One region of the Vibrio sp. 1288 genome, then DNA from elsewhere that is predicted to be linked to it. Evidence: predicted binding sites of a transcription regulator. Region 1 holds the regulator's gene; the other holds the start of a gene.
The links. Region 1 encodes CRP, which controls carbon source genes, mostly activating them, when cyclic AMP is high. Its sites were predicted from a motif close to TGTGANNNNNNTCACA; they were not measured.
Positions count from the first base shown of each region.

Region 2: a site for CRP is predicted at 1,442-1,457, ahead of rppH (RNA pyrophosphohydrolase). Genes of this name have one in related genera too.

Region 1 is NZ_JAWPOX010000043.1:2,058-20,884, reverse strand. It holds gene astA (arginine N-succinyltransferase) at 1-442, shown strand, start outside; gene astD (succinylglutamate-semialdehyde dehydrogenase) at 471-1,928, shown strand; gene R8O11_RS21950 (DUF1338 domain-containing protein) at 2,177-2,968, shown strand; gene crp (cAMP-activated global transcriptional regulator CRP) at 3,105-3,737, opposite strand; gene R8O11_RS21940 (phosphoribulokinase) at 3,978-4,847, opposite strand; gene R8O11_RS21935 (YheU family protein) at 4,973-5,185, opposite strand; gene R8O11_RS21930 (hydrolase) at 5,219-6,226, opposite strand; gene R8O11_RS21925 (TIGR02444 family protein) at 6,314-6,802, opposite strand; gene R8O11_RS21920 (ABC transporter ATP-binding protein) at 6,799-8,718, opposite strand; gene kefG (glutathione-regulated potassium-efflux system ancillary protein KefG) at 8,928-9,521, shown strand; gene kefB (glutathione-regulated potassium-efflux system protein KefB) at 9,505-11,304, shown strand; gene R8O11_RS21905 (YheV family putative zinc ribbon protein) at 11,338-11,538, shown strand; gene slyD (peptidylprolyl isomerase) at 11,631-12,182, shown strand; gene R8O11_RS21895 (isoaspartyl peptidase/L-asparaginase family protein) at 12,314-13,255, shown strand; gene R8O11_RS21890 (SlyX family protein) at 13,339-13,566, opposite strand; gene R8O11_RS21885 (WD40 repeat domain-containing protein) at 13,563-14,549, opposite strand; gene fkpA (FKBP-type peptidyl-prolyl cis-trans isomerase) at 14,678-15,460, shown strand; gene R8O11_RS21875 (transcriptional regulator) at 15,604-16,326, shown strand; gene tusD (sulfurtransferase complex subunit TusD) at 16,323-16,718, shown strand; gene tusC (sulfurtransferase complex subunit TusC) at 16,715-17,071, shown strand; gene tusB (sulfurtransferase complex subunit TusB) at 17,079-17,354, shown strand; gene rpsL (30S ribosomal protein S12) at 17,532-17,906, shown strand; gene rpsG (30S ribosomal protein S7) at 18,008-18,478, shown strand; gene fusA (elongation factor G) at 18,554-18,827, shown strand, end outside.
Region 2 is NZ_JAWPOX010000001.1:42,994-47,397, reverse strand. It holds gene R8O11_RS00210 (DUF6482 family protein) at 1-295, shown strand, start outside; gene mutH (DNA mismatch repair endonuclease MutH) at 311-991, opposite strand; gene rppH (RNA pyrophosphohydrolase) at 1,611-2,132, shown strand; gene ptsP (phosphoenolpyruvate--protein phosphotransferase) at 2,135-4,381, shown strand; gene R8O11_RS00190 (sulfite exporter TauE/SafE family protein) at 4,388-4,404, shown strand, end outside.

The DNA.
Region 1 (18,827 bases):
AGATTACCTGACAGGCATCGGCAAGAAAGGCTTTATCGCCGACTTGATGCCGAAACTGCCTATTTACATCAACCTGCTCAGCCCAGAAGCGCAAGCCGTGATTGGTCAAGTACATGACAACACGCGTCCAGCGCTGAAGCTGCTTGAGCGTGAAGGTTTTACCAACCGAGGCTACGTCGACATCTTCGATGGTGGCCCAACGGTTGAGTGTGATCTGCGTAATATTGAGTCGGTACGTCATTCATTCCGCGCGCAAGTCAAAATCTCTGGACATTCCAGCACACAAGACTTCTTGATGTGTAATTCATCTTTCGAGAACTTCCGTGCGACAGTCACTAAAGCGGCGTATGACGCAGAAACACAAAGCGTAATGATCGCACCAGACGTTGCGGATGCACTTTCGGTTGAAGAAGGGGATTTCGTTCGCCTTCTTCCGCAGTAACAGACGACAGAATTTAAGGATAGAAACAATGACACATTGGATTGCAGGTGAATGGGTACAAGGTCAGGGTGAAGCATTTACGTCTCTGTCGCCGTACAACCAAGAAGTGATCTGGCAAGGCAAAGGTGCAACGGCAGAGCAGGTGAACCAGGCGGTATCTGCAGCGCGTGAAGCGTTTATTGACTGGAAAAAGCGTCCATTTTCAGAGCGTGAGGCAATCGTGTTGGCTTTTGCGGAGAAAGTAAAAGAGAACAGCGAAAAAATCGCCGAAGTGATTGCCAAAGAAACCGGTAAGCCGATTTGGGAAACGCGCACTGAAGCAGCAGCCATGGCAGGTAAAATTGCCATTTCGATTCGCGCTTATCATGACCGCACTGGTGAGGCGAGCCGTGAAGCAGCAGGCAACCAAATCGTATTGCGCCACCGCCCATTGGGCGTGATGGCGGTGTTTGGTCCTTACAACTTCCCAGGCCACCTACCAAATGGTCACATTGTGCCTGCGCTACTGGCTGGTAACACGGTAGTCTTCAAACCGTCTGAGCAAACGCCATGGACGGGTGAATTGGCGATGAAGCTATGGGAAGAAGCCGGTCTGCCGAAAGGCGTGATTAACCTTGTTCAAGGCGCGAAAGAAACTGGTATCGCCCTAGCTGACGCAAAAGGCATTGATGGCGTACTGTTTACGGGTAGCGCGAATACGGGGCATGTATTACACCGTCAATTTGCGGGTCAACCAGGCAAGATGCTCGCACTAGAAATGGGTGGTAATAACCCGATGGTGATCTCTGATAAATATGGTGATTTGGATGCCACGGTTTACACCATCATCCAGTCAGCGTTTATCAGTGCTGGGCAGCGTTGTACGTGTGCTCGTCGTTTGTATGTGCCATTGGGTGAAAAAGGCGATGCGCTTATCACCAAACTCGTTGAAGCGACACGCAATATTCGCGTAGACCAACCATTTGCAGAACCTGCGCCATTTATGGGACCGCAAATTTCGGTCGCGGCAGCCAAGTTTATTCTTGATGCACAAGCTAATCTACAGTCTCTTGGCGGTGAAAGCTTGATTGAAGCGAAAGCAGGAGAGGCGGCGTTTGTTTCTCCTGGTATCATTGATGTAACGAACATTGCTGAGTTACCAGATGAAGAATACTTCGGCCCACTTCTGCAAGTGGTGCGCTACGAAGGATTAGACAAAGCCGTGGCGCTAGCAAACGATACGCGCTTTGGCTTATCTGCTGGTTTGGTTTCAACCGACGACCAAGAATGGGAATACTTCGTTGACCACATTCGTGCAGGAATCGTGAACCGTAACCGCCAGCTTACTGGTGCAAGCGGTGATGCGCCATTTGGTGGTCCGGGGGCGTCGGGTAACTTGCGCCCAAGCGCTTACTACGCAGCAGATTACTGTGCGTACCCAATGGCATCAATGGAAGGTCAAGAAACTGTCTTGCCTGCAACATTGAGTCCAGGTGTAGTGCTATAAGTTTTAATAATAGAGTCGCAACTATGCATTGCGGCTCACCTTGCCGGCGCATCATTTAGGTATGGGTTGTAGTGATCGTTGGCAGAACACGAAAAGTGAGCAAAGACTCGGAAAAGCGTGTTGACTGACTGGCATTTACCGTCACAGGTTGATGGTTGCTCGTTCATTATTCTGGACAACTTTTGTTGTGAACGAGCAGCCAACTTCCGCTTACCTTTAAACTCTACATCTCGTAACAAGGAGTCGTTATGACGCCCGATGTGTTATTTGAATCGCTATGGCAAGATTACATTCAACGTCTTTGCCCTTCGGCGGCTAAAGTGCATCAGCTGCTTCAAGAAGATGAGCCTCTGATTAATGATCATATAGCTTTACGTACCTTCAATATCGCGCCTCTTGGTATTGAAACTCTAGCTAAGCCATTTGTAGCTATTGGTTACAAGGCGTGTGGTGATTACGTTTTCGAAAGCAAAAAGCTGGTTGCTAAGCACTATGAGCACCCAGATCCGAAGCAACCTAAAGTATTTATTAGTGAGCTAAAAGTTGAAGAGTGCTCGCCTGAGCTACAAGAGATTGTGAAAAATTTGGTGGCACAAGTCGATGCTGACAAGCTGAACGATAGCGCATTCTTACATGGTGGACGCTTGTGGGATTTAAGCTTTGCTGATTACCAAACGTTGGCTAAAGAAAGTGAGTACGCATCTTGGCTTGCGGCGCATGGTTACGGAGCAAACCACTTCACGGTGAGCGTTAACCAACTCAATGAATATGAAGAAGTGAAGCAGGTAAACGATCATCTGCGTACCGCTGGGTTTACCATTAATGAAAATGGTGGTGAAGTGAAGGGCACTCCTGAGGTGTTGCTAGAGCAGTCATCGACCATGGCAGATAAAGTAGCGGTTCGTTTTAGCGAAGGCACTGAAATTATCCCTGGCGGGTTTTATGAATTTGCTAAGCGCTATCCGATGGAAAATGGTGATTTGTACCCAGGTTTCGTGGCCGCTTCAGCTGACAAAATCTTTGAAAGTACGAATGGCTAAGTTTTAGGGTTAACCTGTTAAGCTTACTCATTAGTGTTCGCTGCACCCTATCTTATTTGGTCATGAGTAAATAAAAAGCCACCAATGTTGCCATTGGTGGCTTTTATAATTTTGTTCGTGTCACTCTAGTTTGAGATTAACGAGTACCGTAAACCACGATGGTTTTACCGTGAGCAGAGATTAGGTTCTGCTCTTCTAGCATCTTCAAAATACGACCTACTGTCTCACGAGAACAGCCAACAATTTGACCGATTTCTTGACGAGTGATCTTGATTTGCATGCCGTCTGGGTGAGTCATTGCGTCTGGTTGTTTTGCAAGGTTCAGAAGCGTCTGAGCGATACGACCAGTTACGTCTAGGAACGCCAGGTCACCCACTTTTTGGCTAGTTACTTGAAGACGACGAGCCATCTGCGCAGAAAGACGCATTAGGATGTCTGGGTTTACTTGGATAAGCTGACGGAACTTCTTGAAAGAAATTTCAGCAACTTCACAAGGAGATTTAGCACGAACCCAAGCTGTGCGCTCTTGGTCTTCCTCGAATAGACCAAGTTCACCAATAAAGTCTCCTTGGTTTAGGTAAGAAAGGATCATCTCCTTACCTTCTTCGTCTTTGATAAGAACCGCAACAGAACCTTTAACGATGTAGTACAAAGTTTCTGCCTTTTCGCCCGCGTGAATTAGCGTGCTCTTTGAAGGGTACTTATGAATATGACAGTGTGAAAGAAACCACTCTAATGTTGGGTCGGTTTGAGGTTTACCTAGAACCATAATATCTCACTTCCTCTGCAGGGTACGCTTGCGCTATCCATATTTTAGCTAAGCCTGAATTAGGCCTACTAGAATAAGAGCACTTTTTATATGCTGCAAGCTCTCTTGTGTTTCGGTAAGAAATAGTATCCTTTTTCGAAAACGATTTCTTGATTTTAATCGTGCCATGATTGAGATTTTGTAAGCAAAACTGTGCACATGATCACGGTATGAAAAGTAAACATCTTCGCAGGCAGGTTTTTAGCCAATTTTCCCTGTTTCGATGAGCTGTTGTAGGATAGGCCGAACTATGAGCTCCATTGCAAAGCTCATCTTACCGCCGGGTACGACAATCGTGTTGTGGCGTGACATGAATGAGCCATCAATCATGGCCAGCAGATATGGGAAGTCGACATTCTTGATACCGCGTAGGCGAATCACCACAAAACTCTCATCCAAACTAGGGATGCCTTTTGCATTAAGTGGGTTGGAAGTATCAACGGTCGGTACGCGCTGGAAGTTGATGTGAGTACGAGAAAACTGCGGAGTGATATAGTTGAGGTAATCGTCCATGGATCGCACGATTGAGTCCATTACCGCTTCACGCGAATGGCCGCGATCGCGAGTGTCACGTACGAATTTTTGTATCCACTCTAAGTTCACAATCGGCACCATGCCAATTAAGAAATCCACATGTTGAGCAACATTAACATCGCCATCGACCACGCCACCATGTAACCCTTCATAAAACAGCACGTCGCTGTTTTCGGGTAAGTCTTGCCACGGTGTAAACGTGCCTGGCATTTGATTGTAGGGAACCGCTTCGTCAAACGTGTGCAGATAACGGCGCACGCTGCCAGTGCCGTCATGCCCGAACTTACGGAAAAACTCTTCTAATCCCGGGAAGTCATTAGCTTGTGGGCCAAAGTAGCTAATGTGTCGACCTTGCTCGCGGGCTTTGCGAATTTCGATGTCCATTTCTGGGCGAGTAAAGCGATGGAAGCTATCGCCTTCAACCCATGCGGGTTTAACGTTCATCATATTGAACATTTTACGGAAGGCTTCAGATGTAGTGGTCGTGCCGGCACCGGACGAACCAGTAACCGCAATAATTGGGTGTTTAGCTGACATGACAAACCTTGTCGAAAATTACTTACCTGTAATGTGCAGTAGAGTTACTACTGCACGGTCGATATCCCACTATAGCACGTAACAATACCTTGTCATCGAGTGGGATACGGTAAAATGTGAAGGGTCTAAAATTTTGTTTTATGTTGAATATCGACGGTTTCGTGTAGCTCAGAGAACACGATAACCGCTTCACCTTTTTCCAATTGAGCTTTAACTTGATCAATTTTGTCTTGCAAAGAAACCTCGACGGTTCCGTAATCCGTTCCTTCGCGTAAGACGAATTCACGAATTAAGTTTTCCAATGTTTCCGGCGCAATGTCTTGCCATGGAATGATCATAAATACCTCTAACTTTTATGATGAGCGGCTAGTTTACTGCGTTCGTTGCTTGGATACAGCAGAAAGGTAATCTGCGGCGATACTTTCGTAATACGCAGGCAGCGCTTCCTCCAACCAAAACTTAGGTTTTAACGCCGTTCCTGTCAGGAAGCCAACATGGCCACCGTGCTCAAAGAGACGGTAATCAATGTTATCTGGCAGAACAAATTTCGGGATCACATCGTCGGTCATGAATGGATCGTCTTTGGCGTGAATGATCAGTGTCGGTAGCGTGATTTGCTGTAGTTTACTTAAGCCAGAGCATTGGTCGTAATAATCTTGTGCGTCTTTAAAGCCGTGCAGTGGTGCCGTGATCAAATCATCGAATTCATACAATCGTGTGACACGTTTTATTGAGTTGTAGGACAGCGCAAGCTCGCCGTGCAATAGATGATGCTTTTGTAACGCGTTACGTTTCAGTGAAGAAAGCAGATAACGGCGATACACTTTCGAAAAGCCTTGTTCAATACGGTTCGCACACGCCGCTAGGTCTAAAGGCGCAGAGATAATAGTCGCTGCATTCAAAATAGGGTGGTCTTTATATTGGGCTAAATAATTCGCCAACATGTTACCGCCAAGAGAAATACCAACTGCAACTTTGGGATTATCAGGAAAACGTTGTTCAAGGTGCTCTAGGAAGTAACGAGCATCCGTCACTTCACCCGAATGGTAAGCTCGTGCTTTTTTGTTTGGTTTACCGCTGCAGCCACGAAAATGCATCATCACCGACAGCCATCCAGATTGAGCAAATGCATTCATTAACCCATTGGCATAAGGGCTATAGAAGCACCCCTCTAACCCATGAAATAAAACAAAAATCGGCTTTTTTTGTGCAGGCTCTTGGGTTGGGTCCTCGCTCCACGCGAGATCGAGAAAGTCGCCATCGGATGTATCGAGGGTTTGCCAAATCGGCGTAAACAACGCTTTTTTGCGAATAAAACGCGGCAAAAGCGTTTGGAGATGCGGGTTTTTGATCCCGGCGGCTGCGAAAAATTGTGTCATACCTAACTGCTCTTATGCGGTCCTTCGGTGTCCGTTGAAGAACTTATTAATATAATCCTTTATAAAGATTATAGGTATTCTACAGATTTATGGGCGTTTTGGTGGTTGAATGTTTGGCACCGGCATAGCAAAGGCTTGCTGCAAATGCTCCCCACCGAGTTGACGACAGTATCTCAACGTCAGTGGGTCACCATCATTTTTGAGTAGTGCAAGTGAGTTAATGCAGTCCACCAAATCCGCTTGTTGCTGCTTTTCTAGTTGCAGCTCAAACTGCAAGGTCTCACGATACAAAGCGTCATTGACTTGAGACTTAAGGTGGCGACGAAGGTCGCGAAAGGAGTGAAGTAAAGTTTCGCTTCTACCTAGACAGTCTTGCACCAAGGGCCAGTCTTTTTCTTGGAAAATGAGTTGCTGCTCATCGAGCCATCTGAGCAGCAGGAGTAGGTTCACGTTACCGTGGTAGTTGTTTTGCAATGATAAGCACGCCTCTTTCACTTCTCGCACACCATAAAACTGCAGACTAAACTGCCAAAGGTGTTCTAGGGTGAGTGTGTATTCAGCGTGTTGATTACTCATTGATTAAACTCTAGCTCCATCTGCTCCAACGTTTCTTGAGCAGACATCCATTCCATTTCAATTTCTTCGAGCTCAGCCTTACTAGAAGCTTGAAGTGCCAGCACTTGGTTAAGTTTAGCTTTATTTTCGGCCGCATACAGTGAGTTGTCCGCCAATTGTTCTTCAGCTTCGGCCAGTGCAGCACCTAACTTATCCATTTTATTTTCTAGTTGTGTCAGCGTTTTGCGAATTGGCGCTGTCTGTTTTCGAAACTCTGCATCGCGACGTTTTTGCTCTTTCTTCGCAGCTGCGCTGTTGGCCGTATCTTTGCTTGGCTGCGCAGCCTGCGCTTCTTTGCGTTCCGCTCTTTGTTGTTCGGTTAACCATTTATAATAGTCATTTAAATCACCGTCGAACGGAGCAACTTGTCGATCATGCACTAAATACAAGTCATCGGTCGTAGCGCGCAGTAAATAGCGGTCGTGCGAAACAATCACCATCGCACCTTCGAATGTTTGCAGTGCCATCGTAAGTGCTTGGCGCATGTCCAAGTCTAAGTGGTTGGTCGGTTCATCAAGTAGCAACAGGTTTGGCTTTTGCCACACAATTAAAGCCAACACCAAACGGGCTTTTTCGCCACCAGAAAACGGCGCAACTTTTTCTAGTGCTTTGTCACCTTGGAAGCCAAAGCTACCTAGGTAATCACGTAGCTGCTGTTCGGTTTGATCGGGTGCGATTTGCATCATGTGTTGCAGCGGCGTTTCTTCAGGATGAAGCGTTTCTAACTGGTGCTGAGCGAAGTAACCAATTTTCACGCCTTGTGAGTAAGTTAGGTCACCACCTTGCGCGTTAAGTTCACCAGAGAGCAGCTTGATTAAGGTCGATTTACCCGCACCATTACGGCCGAGTAGACCAATACGACTGCCAGGAACCAAGTTCAAGCGGATCTTCTCTAAGATGAGGTTGTCACCGTAACCTGCAGATACTTCATCCATCATCATGATTGGGTTTGGCAGCGCAGCTGGCTCACGGAATTGAAAGCTAAATGGGTTATCGAATTGAGCTGGCAGTACTTTTTCCATGCGCTCCAAAGCTTTGATACGGCTTTGGGCTTGGCGTGCTTTTGATGCTTTGTAACGGAAGCGGTCGATGTAGCTTTGCATGTGCGACATCTGCTTCTGTTGCTTTTCAAACATCGCTTGTTGTAACACCATTTTTTGTGCACGTTGGTTTTCGAATGACGAGTAGTTACCCGTGTATTCGTTCAGCTGCTGATTCTCGATGTGAATGATGCGACCAACGATCGGATCCAAGAAGTCACGGTCGTGCGAGATCAGGATCAGTGTGCCTGGGTAGTTTTGTAGCCAACGTTCAAGCCACATCACTGCGTCTAAGTCCAAGTGGTTGGTTGGCTCATCGAGTAGCAATAAGTCAGAACGGCACAATAGCGCCTGGGCTAAGTTAAGGCGCATACGCCAACCACCTGAGAATTGAGTCAAACTCCAACTCATTTGCTCTTGGCTGAACCCTAAACCATCGAGCAGTTCTGCCGCGCGAGCGCGAATGCTGTAACCACCAATGGTTTCAATTTTACCGTGTATCTCGGCAACTAGGGTTCCGTTGTCTTGTGTTTCTGCTTCAGCTAACTGCTTTTCGAGAGCGCGGTACTCGCGATCACCATCAATGACGTATTCCAGTGCAGTGCGCTCTAGCGCAGGCGTTTCCTGTGCGACCCAGGCCAACTCCCAGTGTTGAGGTTGGCTAAATGAGCCAGCATCAATTGACAGTTCATCTTTCAGTAGGGCAAACAGCGTTGATTTACCGCAGCCGTTTTTGCCCACAAGACCGACTTTATCGCCAGGGTGAATAGTCGCAGAAGCTTGGTCTAAAAGAGGTTTACCGCCACGCAGTAACTGAATATCAGAGAAGGTAATCATAAAGTTTTCATTCACTTTGCGCAGTGCGCGTTGCTTGGTTACATAGCGAAGTGGTTTCAATCGTTTTTAAAGCCACTTGGGTATATATCTAGCGGTGAATAGTAGGGGTATTGGCCGGAAAAGTCGATTGATTCGCTTTAATTGCATTATGCTGTACAAAAAAGTATAACAATTTGATAACGGATAAAAATAACCACAAGGACGACCATTTGGCTGTTGCACCGTCTATTCTCCCAAAAGTTCTGGTCATTTATGCTCATCCAGAGCCACATAACTCGATTGCCAATCAAGTGATGATAAAAAAAGCTCAGTCGCTTGATCACGTCACTGTGCACGATCTTTACGGTGTTTACCCCGATTTCTTTATTGATGTGAATTACGAACATGAGTTGTTGCTCGCTCACGATGTGATTGTATTTCACCACCCACTTTATATGTATTCATGTCCAGCCCTATTAAAAGAGTGGCTAGACCGAGTTTTAGGTAAAGGCTTTGCGTTTGGCGGAGGTGCGGCGCTAGAAGGAAAATACTGGCGCAGTGTCATTACAACAGGTGGTAAAGAAGAAGCCTTCAGCGCGAAGGGGTACAACAAATACCCACTTGAGCAAATCTTGCAACCGTTTGAACTGACGGCAGCCCTATGCCAAATGCACTGGATTGAACCTCTGGTGTTGTATTGGTCAAGAAATGTTTCGGATATTGAACGCTACGAACATGCCGAGTTATACCGTGGATGGCTGAGTAACCCACTTGAAAACTGGCAAGCGGCAGATCGAGGAGGTCAGTATGGCGATCACCAGTGAGTTTCTTCAAAGCAGTGTGGTCTTTCTTTCGGCTGCGGTTATTGCGGTGCCGATTGCTCAGCGCCTTGGGCTTGGCTCGGTTTTAGGTTATTTACTCGCTGGTGTGTTGATTGGCCCATGGGGGCTTGGCTTAATTAGCGACGTTGATGCCATTTTGCATTTTGCCGAGCTTGGGGTTGTGTTGTTACTGTTTTTGATAGGGCTGGAATTAAACCCTAAAAAATTGTGGCAGATGCGAGGGCCGATTTTAGGTTTAGGCGGTGCGCAGGTTGTGGTCACGACCGCCGTGATTGGTAGTGTCGTCAGTATGTTTGGCGTAAGCATGCAAGTGAGTTTGGTGATCGGGATGGGGTTGGCGCTGTCCTCGACGGCGATTGCGCTTAAAGTCATTGAAGAGCAAGGGCTTAATGGTACCGAAACGGGGCAATCTGGTTTTGCGGTGCTGCTCTTTCAAGATATTGCAGTGATCCCGATGCTGGCGATGTTGCCCTTGCTAGCAGGCGGGCATAATAGTGGTGGAAGTTGGTTGGATGTCTTCACTATTTTAGGCAGTGTGGTAGCACTGTTGATTGGAGGTCACTTTTTACTACGTCCGCTATTTCGTTTTGTCGTGATGAGCGGCGTTCGTGAGCTCTTTACCGTTGCTGCACTTTTAGTCGTGCTTGGCATTTCGGTCGTGATGCAAAAGCTTGGCCTTTCGATGGCATTGGGGACTTTTTTAGCAGGCGTTTTGCTGGCAGAGAGTGAGTATCGCCATGAGCTGGAAATCGCTATCGAGCCATTTAAAGGTCTGTTGTTGGGGTTATTCTTTATTGCGGTGGGCATGGCGGTAAACTTGGGGTTATTGGCATTACACCCTTTAGAGATTCTCGGTGCGGTGGTGGCTTTGGTCGTGGTTAAGGGTTTGGTTTTGTATGCATTGGCGAGAGCTGCCCGTGTCGGAGCCAAAGCGAGAAGCCGTATGGCTGCAATTTTGAGCCAAGGCGGTGAGTTTGCCTTTGTCATATTTACCGCGGCGAGCCAAGAGGGCATTTTGTCCAAAGAGCAAGTGGCGTTTCTGTTGGTGGTGGTCAGTCTATCCATGGTGACGACTCCTCTTTTGCTGATGGGACAAAAGAAGTGGTTTGCTCATACCCTGAATCAAGAAGAAGAGGGCATGACCACGAAAGTCGTGGATCGCCGACCACGCGTTATCATTGCAGGCTTTGGACGTTTCGGTCAGATCGTCGGACGTTTAATGTATGCCAATAAAATCAAAGTGACAGTATTAGAAAGTGATGCCAGCCAAATCCACCTATTACGTAAGTATGGTTACAAAGTGTTTTATGGCGATGCTACACAAATTGACCTATTGAGGGCTGCTGGCGCTGATAAAGCGGAAGCATTGATTATTTGTACTGATTCACCTGATGAGGTGATGGCCATCGTGGACATTTGTCGCGTGCACTTCCCGAAACTTAAGTTGTTAGCCCGAGCAAGAAGCCGTGTCGAGGCTTACCAGTTAATGAGTCATGGTGTAGAGAATTACTCTCGTGAAACATTTTTAGGGGCGCTAGATCTCGGTCGCCAAGCGCTCGTAGAACTGGGTATGCATCCTTATCAAGCAAAGCGGGCAGAAGCACATTTTCGCAAGTTAGATAATGCTATGCTTAAGGACTTATTGCCTCAACACAATGAAGATAAGAAATTAGCTCAAAGAGCGAAAGAGGCCCGCAAAGAGCTAGAAGAAATATTTGGTCGTGAAATGGAGAGCGACCATCAGTCACCTAATCATTGGAAGTAGTACTTGAGCCAAGACTCAAGCTAAGGAAATAGCGTGAAAATCAAGAAACGTTTTATTGCCGGCGCTAGCTGCCCAAATTGCAGCCAGCAAGATACCCTGCGCTGGTGGATTGAAAATAACATCGAATTAGTTGAGTGTGTCGAGTGTGAGTTTACAGAGCAGCGTAAACCACAATCTGTAGAGAAAAATAAACACTCAGATCAGGAAATGATCGGAATTTTTAAGCCGGAGTAATTGAACTTCGATAATTGATCCCCATAATACACCCAGATATCTCAGTACTTAACCCCATTCAGGTTAAGTCAATTAATCTCCCTGGAGTTAGTATGAAAATTGAAAAGAACGTTGTTGCAAGCCTTGCATACAAAGTAATGATGGAAGACGGTGTCGTTGTTGATCAATCAACAGCAGAAGCACCTCTAGATTACCTTCACGGGCACAACAACCTAATCACAGGTCTTGAAAAAGAACTTGAAGGTAAAGTGGCTGGCGACAAGTTCTCAGTAACGGTAGCTCCTGAAGAAGCTTACGGTGAGCACAACGATGCGCTAGTACAGCGCGTTCCTGCGGACGTGTTCCAAGGCGTTGAGCAAATCGAAGTGGGCATGCGCTTCCTAGCTGACACTGACCAAGGTCCAATCCCTGTTGAAGTAACAGAAGTTGACGGCAACGAAGTGGTTGTTGACGGTAACCATATGTTAGCTGGTCAAACACTAACTTTCGAAGTAGAAGTTATGTCTACACGTGAAGCAACAGCAGAAGAGATCGAACACGGTCACATCCACCAAGGTGGTGGCTGTTGTGGTGGTCACGATCATGACCACGATCACGAAGAAGAAGGCGGCTGCTGTGGCGGCGGTAGCTGTGGTTCTCACTAATCATAAGCTCCTTCACTAGATAATCTTATCTAGCAAAGCTTTGAAAAGCGCAAGTTGAGTTTTCAACTTGCGCTTTTTGTTTATCTAAGGTGTAGTGCCAACCATACAAGGAATAACAGTTGGACAAAGTGATGACGAAACCTTTCTCGATTGCCATTCATGGTGGTGCGGGCACCATCTTGCGTGAACAGATGAGCGATGAGCTGCAACAATCCATCTTGGCGGATTTAGAAGCTGCGGTAAAAGCGGGACATCAAATTCTAGAAACGGGCGGTGAAGCCTTAGATGCCGTCGTAGCGGCAGTGAAAGTATTGGAAGACTCTCCTAACTTTAATGCGGGTAAAGGCTCAGTGCTGACCAACAACGAAATGGTCGAAATGGACGCTTCTGTAATGGATGGTAGAAACCAAGCGGCAGGTGCTGTTGCCGGTGTTCGTCATATCAGAAACCCAATTGAGCTCGCTCGTGACGTGATGCGAAACAGCAATCATGTGCTGTTGGTGGGTGAGGGCGCAGAGAAGTTTGCTTTTGAGCAAGGCCATGAGTATACCGAGCAAGATTACTTCTTTACTGATCGCCGTTATGAGCAGTTGCTGTCTATGCGTGAGAAAGGACTGTTTGCTTTGTCGGAATCTCGTTACCCAGATGACCGTAAGCACGGTACGGTTGGTGCGGTGGCATTGGACCAACAAGGCAACTTAGCCGCTGCCACCAGTACGGGTGGCGTGACGAATAAGAAATACAACCGAGTCGGAGATTCTGCTCTTATTGGTTGTGGTACGGTGGCCGAAAATGGCGTCGTGGCAGTTTCCACTACGGGTGTCGGCGAGTTCTTTATTCGTAAACGTGTTGCGGAAGACGTTGCAGCACGTATGCGTTACTTACAAGAAGATATTCATACGGCTTGTGAACACATTATCCAAGGTGATCTCAAACAGATGGGCGGAGAGGGCGGTTTGATTGCCATTGATGCTAAAGGTGAGATGCACTTTGCGATGAACAGTTCTGGCATGTACCGAGCAGGCATTAATACGCAAGGCGAGCTGAGCGTTAAAATCTACGCCGACGAATAGCTTCCTCTTGAGTACCTTCTTAAGTAATTAATACAACAAAGCCCAGAACATGTTCTGGGCTTTATGCTATTTGAGCCTGCATTTTAATAATGCGGTGGTGGGGTTTCTTCTGACGGATCGGCTAAATTCGACGAGTCCATATTTTTTACTTTACCTACCACATATTTCATCTGATCGAGCATCTTGGTAATTTGCAGTTGTTGCTGCGATAAAGCGCCGTTCAGATCTTCAATAGTCTGTTCTTGGAACGCAAGCTGACATTCTAAGTCATTAATGCGTGCTTCCAATTGCTGAATGATTTTTTCTGTCATGATCCGTTCTCTAACTGCCAAGCTTGGGCAATACCTGCTGAAGTAGCAGTAATTACGCGTTGTTTTGAATCAAAAGCTGCATCATACACGACCGCACGGGGAGGGCGAGTGTCTTTTTTGGGCTCCACTTCAAATCCACTCATTCGTTTTCCGGTTTGAGTATCCCATATTGACACACGGCCAGAAGGGCTTCCTGTGACTAGTTGAGTCCCGTCGTCAGAAAATCGTGCGGTAGAGAAAATTAATTGGCGTGACCAACTGCTCAACTGTGTGACTTCTTGTCCAGTTTTTAAATCCCAAACAATCGCTTGGTTTCCGCCATCAGATGTCATTGCTAATTTTCCATCTCTTTGCAGGGCCACGCGAACAATTCGTTGTTCATGTTCGAAAGTTCGTAGTACTTGTCCGGTTTCGGTGTCCCACAGATACGCTTTATAGTCATTACCTCCGGTTAGGGCGAAGCGCCCATTAGGAGAAATGGCCACGGAATTGACTTTTTCACGATGCGCAAGGAACTCCATGCGACGCCCGGTGACTAAGTTGACATAAATTGCTTTACCGTTGGATAACCCAAGCAGAACTTGTTCACCATTACTGGTGATATCAACGTCGCGAATGAGCGCATCAGAGATAGACCAAAGGCCTTCGGATTGCGTCCAGCCTAGGTCCCAAACTGCGAAGTTCATTTGGCTTGCTGTAATTGCGTAGCGACCATTGTCAGATATGCGGATATGGGAAACCACATTGGCATCGGCATCGAGTTCACCCAGATTGGCTAGTTGTTCATTTTGCTCTAGGTCCCACAACATCAAATGACGTTGTTGAGAATAGAGCAGAGCAAACCGTCCATCTCTGCTAAGTGCGAAGCTCGTCGCACCTTGAGGTTCTATCGGCCAACGCTGCACTTCACGCTCGGCGAAAAAGCAACCATTTAACGTGGTGATGACAATTAAATATAGGAATAAATGAAAAATTCTTTGCATCACATCTAATAATCCGGTTTGTGTCTTAAGACATATAGCTAGTATATTGGTATAACGATTGTCTTCACTAGTCTCATAGAAGATTTGTGCACAACAACCAATGGCAGAGCCATTATTGGGAGAATTTAATGAAATCAGTTTTAAAAGTGTCGCTACTTGCTGCAACAGTTATGCTAGCGGTAGGTTGTCAGAAAGAAGAAACTAAAACAGAAACCGCACCTCAAGCAGAACAAGTTCAAGCAGAAACCGGTAAAGCGGTTCACTTTAAAACCGACGACGACAAAGCGGCATACGCAATCGGTGTTTCATTTGCTAACTACCTAAGCACAAGCATCGACAAGCCAAGCGAAATCGGCATTAATCTTAACAAAGATTTGGTACTAAAAGGTATCGAAGACGTCTTCAAAGGCAATGCTGAATTGAATGAAGAAGAAACACGTGCAGCACTAGAATCTCTAGACAAGCGTGTTGCAGAAAAGATGCAAGCACAAGCGGCTGAGAAAGCAGCTGAAGCGAAAAAAGCTGGCGATGATTTCCGTGCTGAGTTTGAGAAGCAAGAAGGCGTAGTGAAGACAGATACAGGTCTTCTATACCAAGTAATGACACCAGCTGAAGGTGAGAAGCCAAAAGACACTGATACGGTTCAAGTACACTACAAAGGTACTCTGATCGACGGTACTCAGTTCGACAGCTCATACGATCGTGGTGAACCTGCAACGTTCCCACTTAACCGTGTAATCCCAGGTTGGACAGAGGGTGTTCAGCTAATGCCTGTGGGTTCTAAATTCAAATTCGTTATCCCGCCAGAGCTAGCATACGGTGACCAAGACACACCAAGCATTCCTGCTAACTCAACGCTAGTATTTGAAGTTGAGCTGCTAAAAGTTGAGAACGACAACGCAGAGCAATAACAATAAGCTGCGATAAGTTATTGAAAAAGGTCCGTTTAACGGGCCTTTTTTGTTCTAGGTCACTAGTTGGTGAGTTTGCTAGGTTGCTTTTCAAATTTTCTGATAAACTTACACCAATTTGTTGATTTTTCGCTCGAAGGCTTATGACAACTACAGAAACAATAAACGCGGAGATGTTGCTCGAAATGGAATCCGTTAACGTGATGCCGTTTACCGAGCACGACAAAATCATTTTAAGATCTTATGAGGCGGTCGTGGATGGTATCGCCAGCCTGATAGGTCCATTTTGTGAAATCGTTCTTCACTCTCTAGAAGACTTAAATACCTCTGCAATTAAAATCGCTAACGGTGAAAACACGGGGCGCCAAGTCGGCTCACCAATCACTGATTTAGCGCTTAAGATGCTAAAAGACATCGAAGGCTCGGAGCGCAACTTCTCACGTTCGTACTTTACCCGTGCAAAAGGTGGCGTGTTGATGAAGTCGATTACTGTCGCCATTCGTAATGGCGAAAATCGCGTGATTGGTTTGTTGTGTATCAACGTCAACTTGGATGCGCCTTTCTCGCAAGTCCTTCAGTCTTTCATGCCGACGCAAGAAGCGAAAGAAGCGGCTTCCTCGGTCAACTTTGCTAGTGACGTAGAAGAGCTGGTGGACCAAACTGTTGAACGCACCATCGAAGAGATCAATGCGGATAAATCCGTGTCTAACAACACCAAAAATCGCCAGATCGTGATGGAGTTGTACGACAAAGGTATCTTCGATATTAAAGATGCCATCAACCGTGTCGCGGATCGCCTTAATATTTCAAAACACACCGTTTACTTGTACATTCGTCAACGTAAAACCGAGGATGATGAAAGGTGAGTAAACTGACTTACACGTTAGTGGTGAATGGTCCCGTTTATGGCAGCCAGTCAGCGCGCAGTGCTTATCAGTTCGCCAAAGTGGTGATAGAGCAAGGCCATCAGCTAGTGAGCGTCTTCTTTTATCAAGATGGTGTGACTAATGGTACTGCTTTGAGTGTGCCAGCCAACGATGAATTTGATCTCAATAAGGCGTGGCAGTCTTTGGCTAAAGAGCATGGTGTTCGCCTAGAAACTTGTGTCGCGGCCGCTTTGCGTCGCGGGATTGTAAGTGAAGAAGAAGCGAATCAACATGGTTTGGTTCAGAACAATCTAGCCGATGGTTTTGAACAAGCAGGCTTAGGTAGCCTAGCTGAAGCGATGTTAACCCAAGACAGAGTGGTACAGTTTTGAGTCAGTTAACTTATCTATTTCGTAGTGCGCCACATGGCAGTGCAGCTGGTCGTGAAGGTGTGGATGCACTGTTAGCCGCGTCGGCTTACTGTGAAGATATCAGCGTCATTTTCATGGGTGACGGGGTATACCAGCTTCTACTCGGACAAGACCCCAACAATATTTTGAGTAAAGATTACGCGCCGATGTTAAAGCTTTTCGATTTATACGACATCGAACAAGTCTTTGTGTGTTCAGAGTCGTTAACCCAGCGAGGTTTGGCGCAAGCGGATTTAGTCATTGAAGCCCAAGCGTTAAGCTCAGAACAGCTCAAAGATAAGTTACAACACGCTGGCAAGCTACTGTCTTTTTGAGGAAGTTATGTTACACATCATAAAAACAGTCTCTGCTCTAGAAGACGCCATGCCCTTATGCAGTGAACAGGATGACATCTTACTTATAGAAGATGCAGTGTACGCTGCTAACTCGCAACATAAAGCATGTTCCTACCTAAAAAACCGCAGCGTATTTGTGTTAGAGAGCGATGCGCAAGCTCGCGGTATTGCAAATCGTATCAGTCCATCGCTGACGATTGTGAATTACTCAGGCTTCGTTGAACTAACAGCAAAACAGGATAAATCCCTAACTTGGGATTGAACAAGATTTGCTGTCGACAAAGCTTTACGGATGAATTGTTCTAATTGAACAAAAAAGATCCGTATATTTCTTGACACACCTCTCACTGCTGCATAGAATTTTGCGTCCCTAACTGCATTGGCAGTTGGGGATAGATTTTTCACAAAGCTTACTTTCAAGTAAATCAGGAGCTAGTTAATGGCAACTATTAACCAGTTGGTACGTAAGCCACGTGCAAAGCAAGTTGTTAAAAGCAACGTGCCTGCACTAGAAGCGTGCCCACAAAAACGTGGTGTATGTACTCGTGTTTACACTACTACACCTAAAAAACCTAACTCAGCACTTCGTAAAGTTTGTCGTGTACGTCTGACAAACGGCTTCGAAGTTACATCGTACATCGGCGGTGAAGGTCACAACCTTCAAGAGCACTCAGTTGTTCTAATCCGTGGTGGTCGTGTTAAAGACCTTCCAGGTGTGCGTTACCACACTGTTCGCGGCGCACTAGACTGTGCTGGCGTAAATGACCGTAAACAAGGTCGTTCTAAGTACGGTGTGAAGCGTCCTAAGTCTTAATGGATTCCGTTAAGTAAGGCCAAACACTAAATTATTTTTAATTTTTTGAAAAAACTGAAAAGTTTTGGATAAAACCTGAAGAAGACAACGGAGATAAATCCATGCCACGTCGTCGCGTCATTGGTCAGCGTAAGATCCTTCCAGATCCAAAATTCAAATCTGAATTGCTGGCAAAATTCGTTAACATCCTAATGGTTGACGGTAAAAAATCTACTGCAGAGAAAATCGTTTACACTGCACTAGATGCTATGGCTGAAAAGTCTGGTAAAGACCACTTAGCTATTTTTGAAGAAGCTCTTGAAAACGTTCGCCCAGCGGTAGAGGTTAAATCTCGCCGTGTTGGTGGTTCAACTTACCAAGTACCTGTAGAAGTACGTCCGGTTCGCCGTAACGCACTTGCTATGCGTTGGTTGGTTGAAGCTGCGCGCAAGCGTGGTGAAAAATCTATGGCTCAACGCCTAGCTGCTGAAATGCTAGACGCGTCTGAGAACAAAGGTACTGCGGTTAAGAAACGTGAAGACGTTCACCGCATGGCTGACGCAAACAAAGCGTTCGCTCATTACCGTTGGTAATACCTTCTGTGCTGCGAGGTTCTCTCGCAGCACTTTTCTATACTCTAAGGTACACCTTAGTAAGAGGATACAATCGTGGCTCGTAAAACTCCTATTGAGCTATACCGTAATATCGGTATCTGTGCTCACGTAGATGCAGGAAAAACAACCACAACTGAGCGTATTCTGTTCTACACTGGCCTTTCTCACAAAATCGGCGAAGTTCACGATGGTGCAGCAACCATGGACTGGATGGAGCAGGAGCAGGAGCGTGGTATCACTATCACATCCGCTGCGACTACTACATTCTGGCGTGGTATGGAAGCACAGTTCCCTGAGCATCGCGTAAACATCATTGATACCCCTGGAC
Region 2 (4,404 bases), on a different contig from region 1:
GGACATGTGGCTACATGGTCCACATAAAGATACTTATAAAACTCCCAAAGTATTTGTGATTGGGTGTTCTGATGTCTCTGACTATCTTTTAGCTGTGGAGTACAAGCATCAACTTGAGCCGATTAAAGACGGTGAAGACCCGATACATTTTGGCTCTCTAGACTTAGTAAAAGAAGAACTATTGAGGTTAGGGGTCGATAAAGCGTATTTAAGGCTGCGCAATGCGTATGACGAATGTGGCACTGAAGAGGCAGCCTCATACTGCGATATTGAGTTATCGCTCGTGACGCACTAAATAGCTGATATAGTTTTATTCTGGTTGAGTGTTAATGTAGTGCTTGAGTAAGATCTGTTCAGTAAACTGTGTTCTAAGGTAAAAGCCTCGGGGCAGAGTTTTCATCGGCTTACCATTTGAGTTATATGCTTCGGTGAGCGCTTTTGCATTTGCGGCTTTAGGGCGAAGATGCAGCGCTTCTCCGTGTCTGGCGGAAATTTGATCAAATCTTCCCAAGACGATCATCTCCATTAACTCTTCCCAGTCATTTCGCAAAATCCGTTCTTCTTCTTCATCTGGTGACCAAATGAGTGGACTGCCCACACGTCTTTCAGCGAGTGGGATTTCTCGTTCTCCTTCTACGGGTACCCAAAGCACACGAGATAGCTTGTTTCGAACATGACTTGTTTCCCATGTAAGACCATGAACACCAGTGAGGGGGGCCACAGAAACAAAGGTTGTTTCTAAAGGTTTGCCAGAGTAACTGATCGGAATACTTTTCAACTCGATCCCTAGTTTTGCGAAATCTTGTTGAGGTTTACTGCCAGCTGGAGCGCCCAAGTGCCATTCGAGTAATTGACCCACCCAACCTTTATCACGTTTTAAGTTTTCAGGAACAATCATATTCGCCTCGGCGGCCAACTCAGCAAAACTGAGTCCTGCCATATCATGCGCTCGTTCCAATAGCTCTGCTTCTGTTTGTGGTTCTGGTTTCATAGTTACAAGGTGGTATTACAAAAAATATAGTTTATCAAACTCCGACCAAATCTACTGTTTAAGATTTCACCGAGGCGGTGTAAGAACGATCAATTCATAACTTATCCACAGGTGGAGGAGATATAGATAAGATCCTGACGAGGTCTGTATGAATAAACAGGGGTTAAAATGCATTTTTGGGGTTGATTTTGTTGTAATCATCTAAACGAATAGCAGGTAAGTGTGGATAAATAGCCTGTTGGTGGATCTTTGACCGATCTGAGTTTGGTGAAAAGATCATCAAGAAATTGAAGATCGAATTATCGTTGTTTTTAAAAATAAATACTTTCTTATCAATGTTTTATGTTTGTTTTTTTGTTTATTCATTTGTTTTTCATTTGATGGGATTGAACTGAATTACTCATTTGAATTGAATTCTTCACAAAGTTATTCACAGAAAAGGTGAATAAATGTGGGCAATGTCTCACTCTTGTGTTGATAAGGTATGGTTTGATTAAAAGATATCCAAAAATGCTGAAAAGGTAATAAATCTTGCTCATATCACATCAGTAAGTTTGCTAGTAATGGGGATATGTGGAAAAATCACGGTAATAAAAAATTTATTCATAGAGGTTAGCCAGTGATAGATGGCGATGGTTACCGACTTAATGTTGGTATTGTGATATGTAATAACCATGGTCAGGTCTTCTGGGCTAAACGATACGGGCAACACTCATGGCAATTTCCACAAGGTGGGATTGACGAAGGTGAAACCCCTGAACAAGCCATGTTCAGGGAGTTATACGAAGAAGTCGGTTTAACGAAAAAAGACGTTAAGATCATTGCAACAAGTCGTCATTGGTTAAGATATAAGCTACCAAAGCGATTGGTGCGTTGGGACTCCAAGCCTGTTTGTATCGGCCAAAAACAGAAATGGTTTCTGCTGAGATTAGAATGCGATGAGTCTCGCATTAATATGCAACGCGGAAAATCCCCTGAATTTGATGGTTGGCGCTGGGTAAGTTACTGGTATCCAGTTAGGCAAGTTGTTTCTTTCAAGCGAGATGTTTATCGACGAGCGATGAAAGAATTTGCATCCTTAGCCATGCCTTTTCGAGAGAGAAAAGCGAAAGGGAAAAGAAAAAAGCAACGTAGAGGATAATCATGCTCAGTCAGCTAAGGGAAATAGTTGAGAAAGTCTCCAGGGTCGATGATGTGCATCTGGCACTCGATATATTGGTGAAAGAGACTTGTGCTGCCCTTAGTACTGAGTGCTGTACTATCTATCTTGCTAATGAAGAAATGCAGCGCCTTGAGTTAATGGCAACTCAAGGCCTTATTTTTGAAGGTGATAGTATTCATATCAACTTCAATGAAGGCTTGGTTGGGTTGGTAAAACGAAGCGCTGAACCCCTTAACCTTGCCGAAGCCTCAAAACACCCCGAGTTCAAATTCTTTCCTCAACTCGGCGAACAGATTTACCACTCTTTTTTAGCTACTCCAATCATTCATCGTAAACAAGTTTTAGGTGTGTTGGTGATCCAACAAAAAACACCGCGCTTGTTTAGTGAAATGGAAGAATCGTTTCTTGTTACTTTATCCGCTCAGTTAGCGGTGCTCATTGCACATGCGCAGAGTCTTGGGCATTGGCAGTTAGCATCTAAACCCACGGTATTAAAAGGTTTGCCTGCGTCTACTGGTGTCGCGATTGGAGAGTTTTGGTTCGACAATACCCAGCCGAGTTTATCGGATGTTTTCCCTTCGTCCACGTTAGATAAGGAACGCGAGCACGAGACATTACTGGTGGCCATAGAGCGAGCGTTAAATGACTTTCGCCGTATGCGGAAAAAGCTGGACAGTGAAATCAACAAAGATGCGCTTGCGATCTTCGATCTGTTTACTCACTTACTGAATGATCCGATGCTTCGCGGTGATTTGAAGAAGCAGATTGAAAAAGGAGATAGGGCAGACTGGGCGTTACGCCAAGTTGTAGAGTCATACTCGAATCGATTTGCCAGAATGTCGGATGTATACATGCGTGAAAGAGCGCAAGATATCCGAGAGTTAGGGCAAAGGCTGCTCTATTTTCTACACAACAGCGAGCAAGAAAATTCTGCAATTGATCGTCCCATTATTTTGGTGGCGAATGAACTCACTGCCACCTTGCTCGCTTCTGTACCTAAAGAGTTTTTGTTAGCTGTCGTATCATTAGAGGGAGGCGCTAACTCTCACGCTGCCATTTTATCTCGAGCTCTTGGGGTCCCTGCAGTCATGGGCGCCAACATTAATCCGGATGTGGTTAATGGCAAACTCGGGATAGTCGACGGCTATACGGGTGAGATCTTCTTAGAGCCAAACCGCCAGTTGTTGCGAGAGTATCGCAGCTTAGTAAGCGAAGAGTCTGAATTGTTTGCCATGGTAAACAAGGACCTCGCACTCCCTGCGGTTACGCAAGATAATCACCATATCGAAATTATGCTGAATGCGGGACTCAGTGCAGACAGTAATATTGCCATCAACACAGGTGTTGATGGTGTTGGGTTGTACCGAACTGAGATTGCATTTTTACTTCAGCATCACTTTCCTTCGGAAGATGAGCAGTATCATCAATACCAAGCAATACTTAACAGCTATCCGAATCAACGAGTAGTGATGCGTACTTTGGATATTGGTGGTGACAAACCTTTGCCGTATTTGCCCATCGAAGAAGATAATCCGTTTCTAGGCTGGCGTGGCATTCGTTTTACATTGGATCATCCAGACATTTTCTTGATCCAGCTGCGTGCAATGTTAAGAGCGAGTGCAGAAAGCGGAAACTTAAGTATCTTATTGCCAATGGTGTCAGGGGTAAAAGAGCTAGACGATGCCATTAGCTTGATTAATCAAGCTCACAGCGAAGCCGTTTTGCTTGATGATAGAATTCAATTCCCACAAATTGGGGTCATGATTGAAGTACCATCGATGGTGTATCTGTTGCCAACGATTGCTCACCGTGTTGATTTTGTTTCTGTCGGGACAAACGATTTAACTCAGTATTTATTAGCGGTAGATAGGAACAATTCGCGCGTAGCGGATGTCTATGAATCTATGCATCCTGCGGTACTGTTAGCGCTTAAGCAAATCCATGAGGTGTGTGATAAATATCAGGTGCCCGTGTGTATTTGTGGTGAGCTAGCGGGTGATCCATTTGGCGCTCTTCTCTTACTTGGGTTAGGGTATACCAGTTTGAGTATGAACACCTCCAATGTGGCTAAGGTGAAATATTTGATTCGTCATAGCCAACAAGAAGAATTAGAAAAATTAGCGGAGCAAGCAATGACAAAGTCCTATGGGGAGGACATTCATCAAATGATGCATGACTTCTTCATTCAACAGGGCTTTGCGGGCTTTATCCGTGCAGGTAAAAAGTAGGAAATCGTGACCGTCTCTTTATT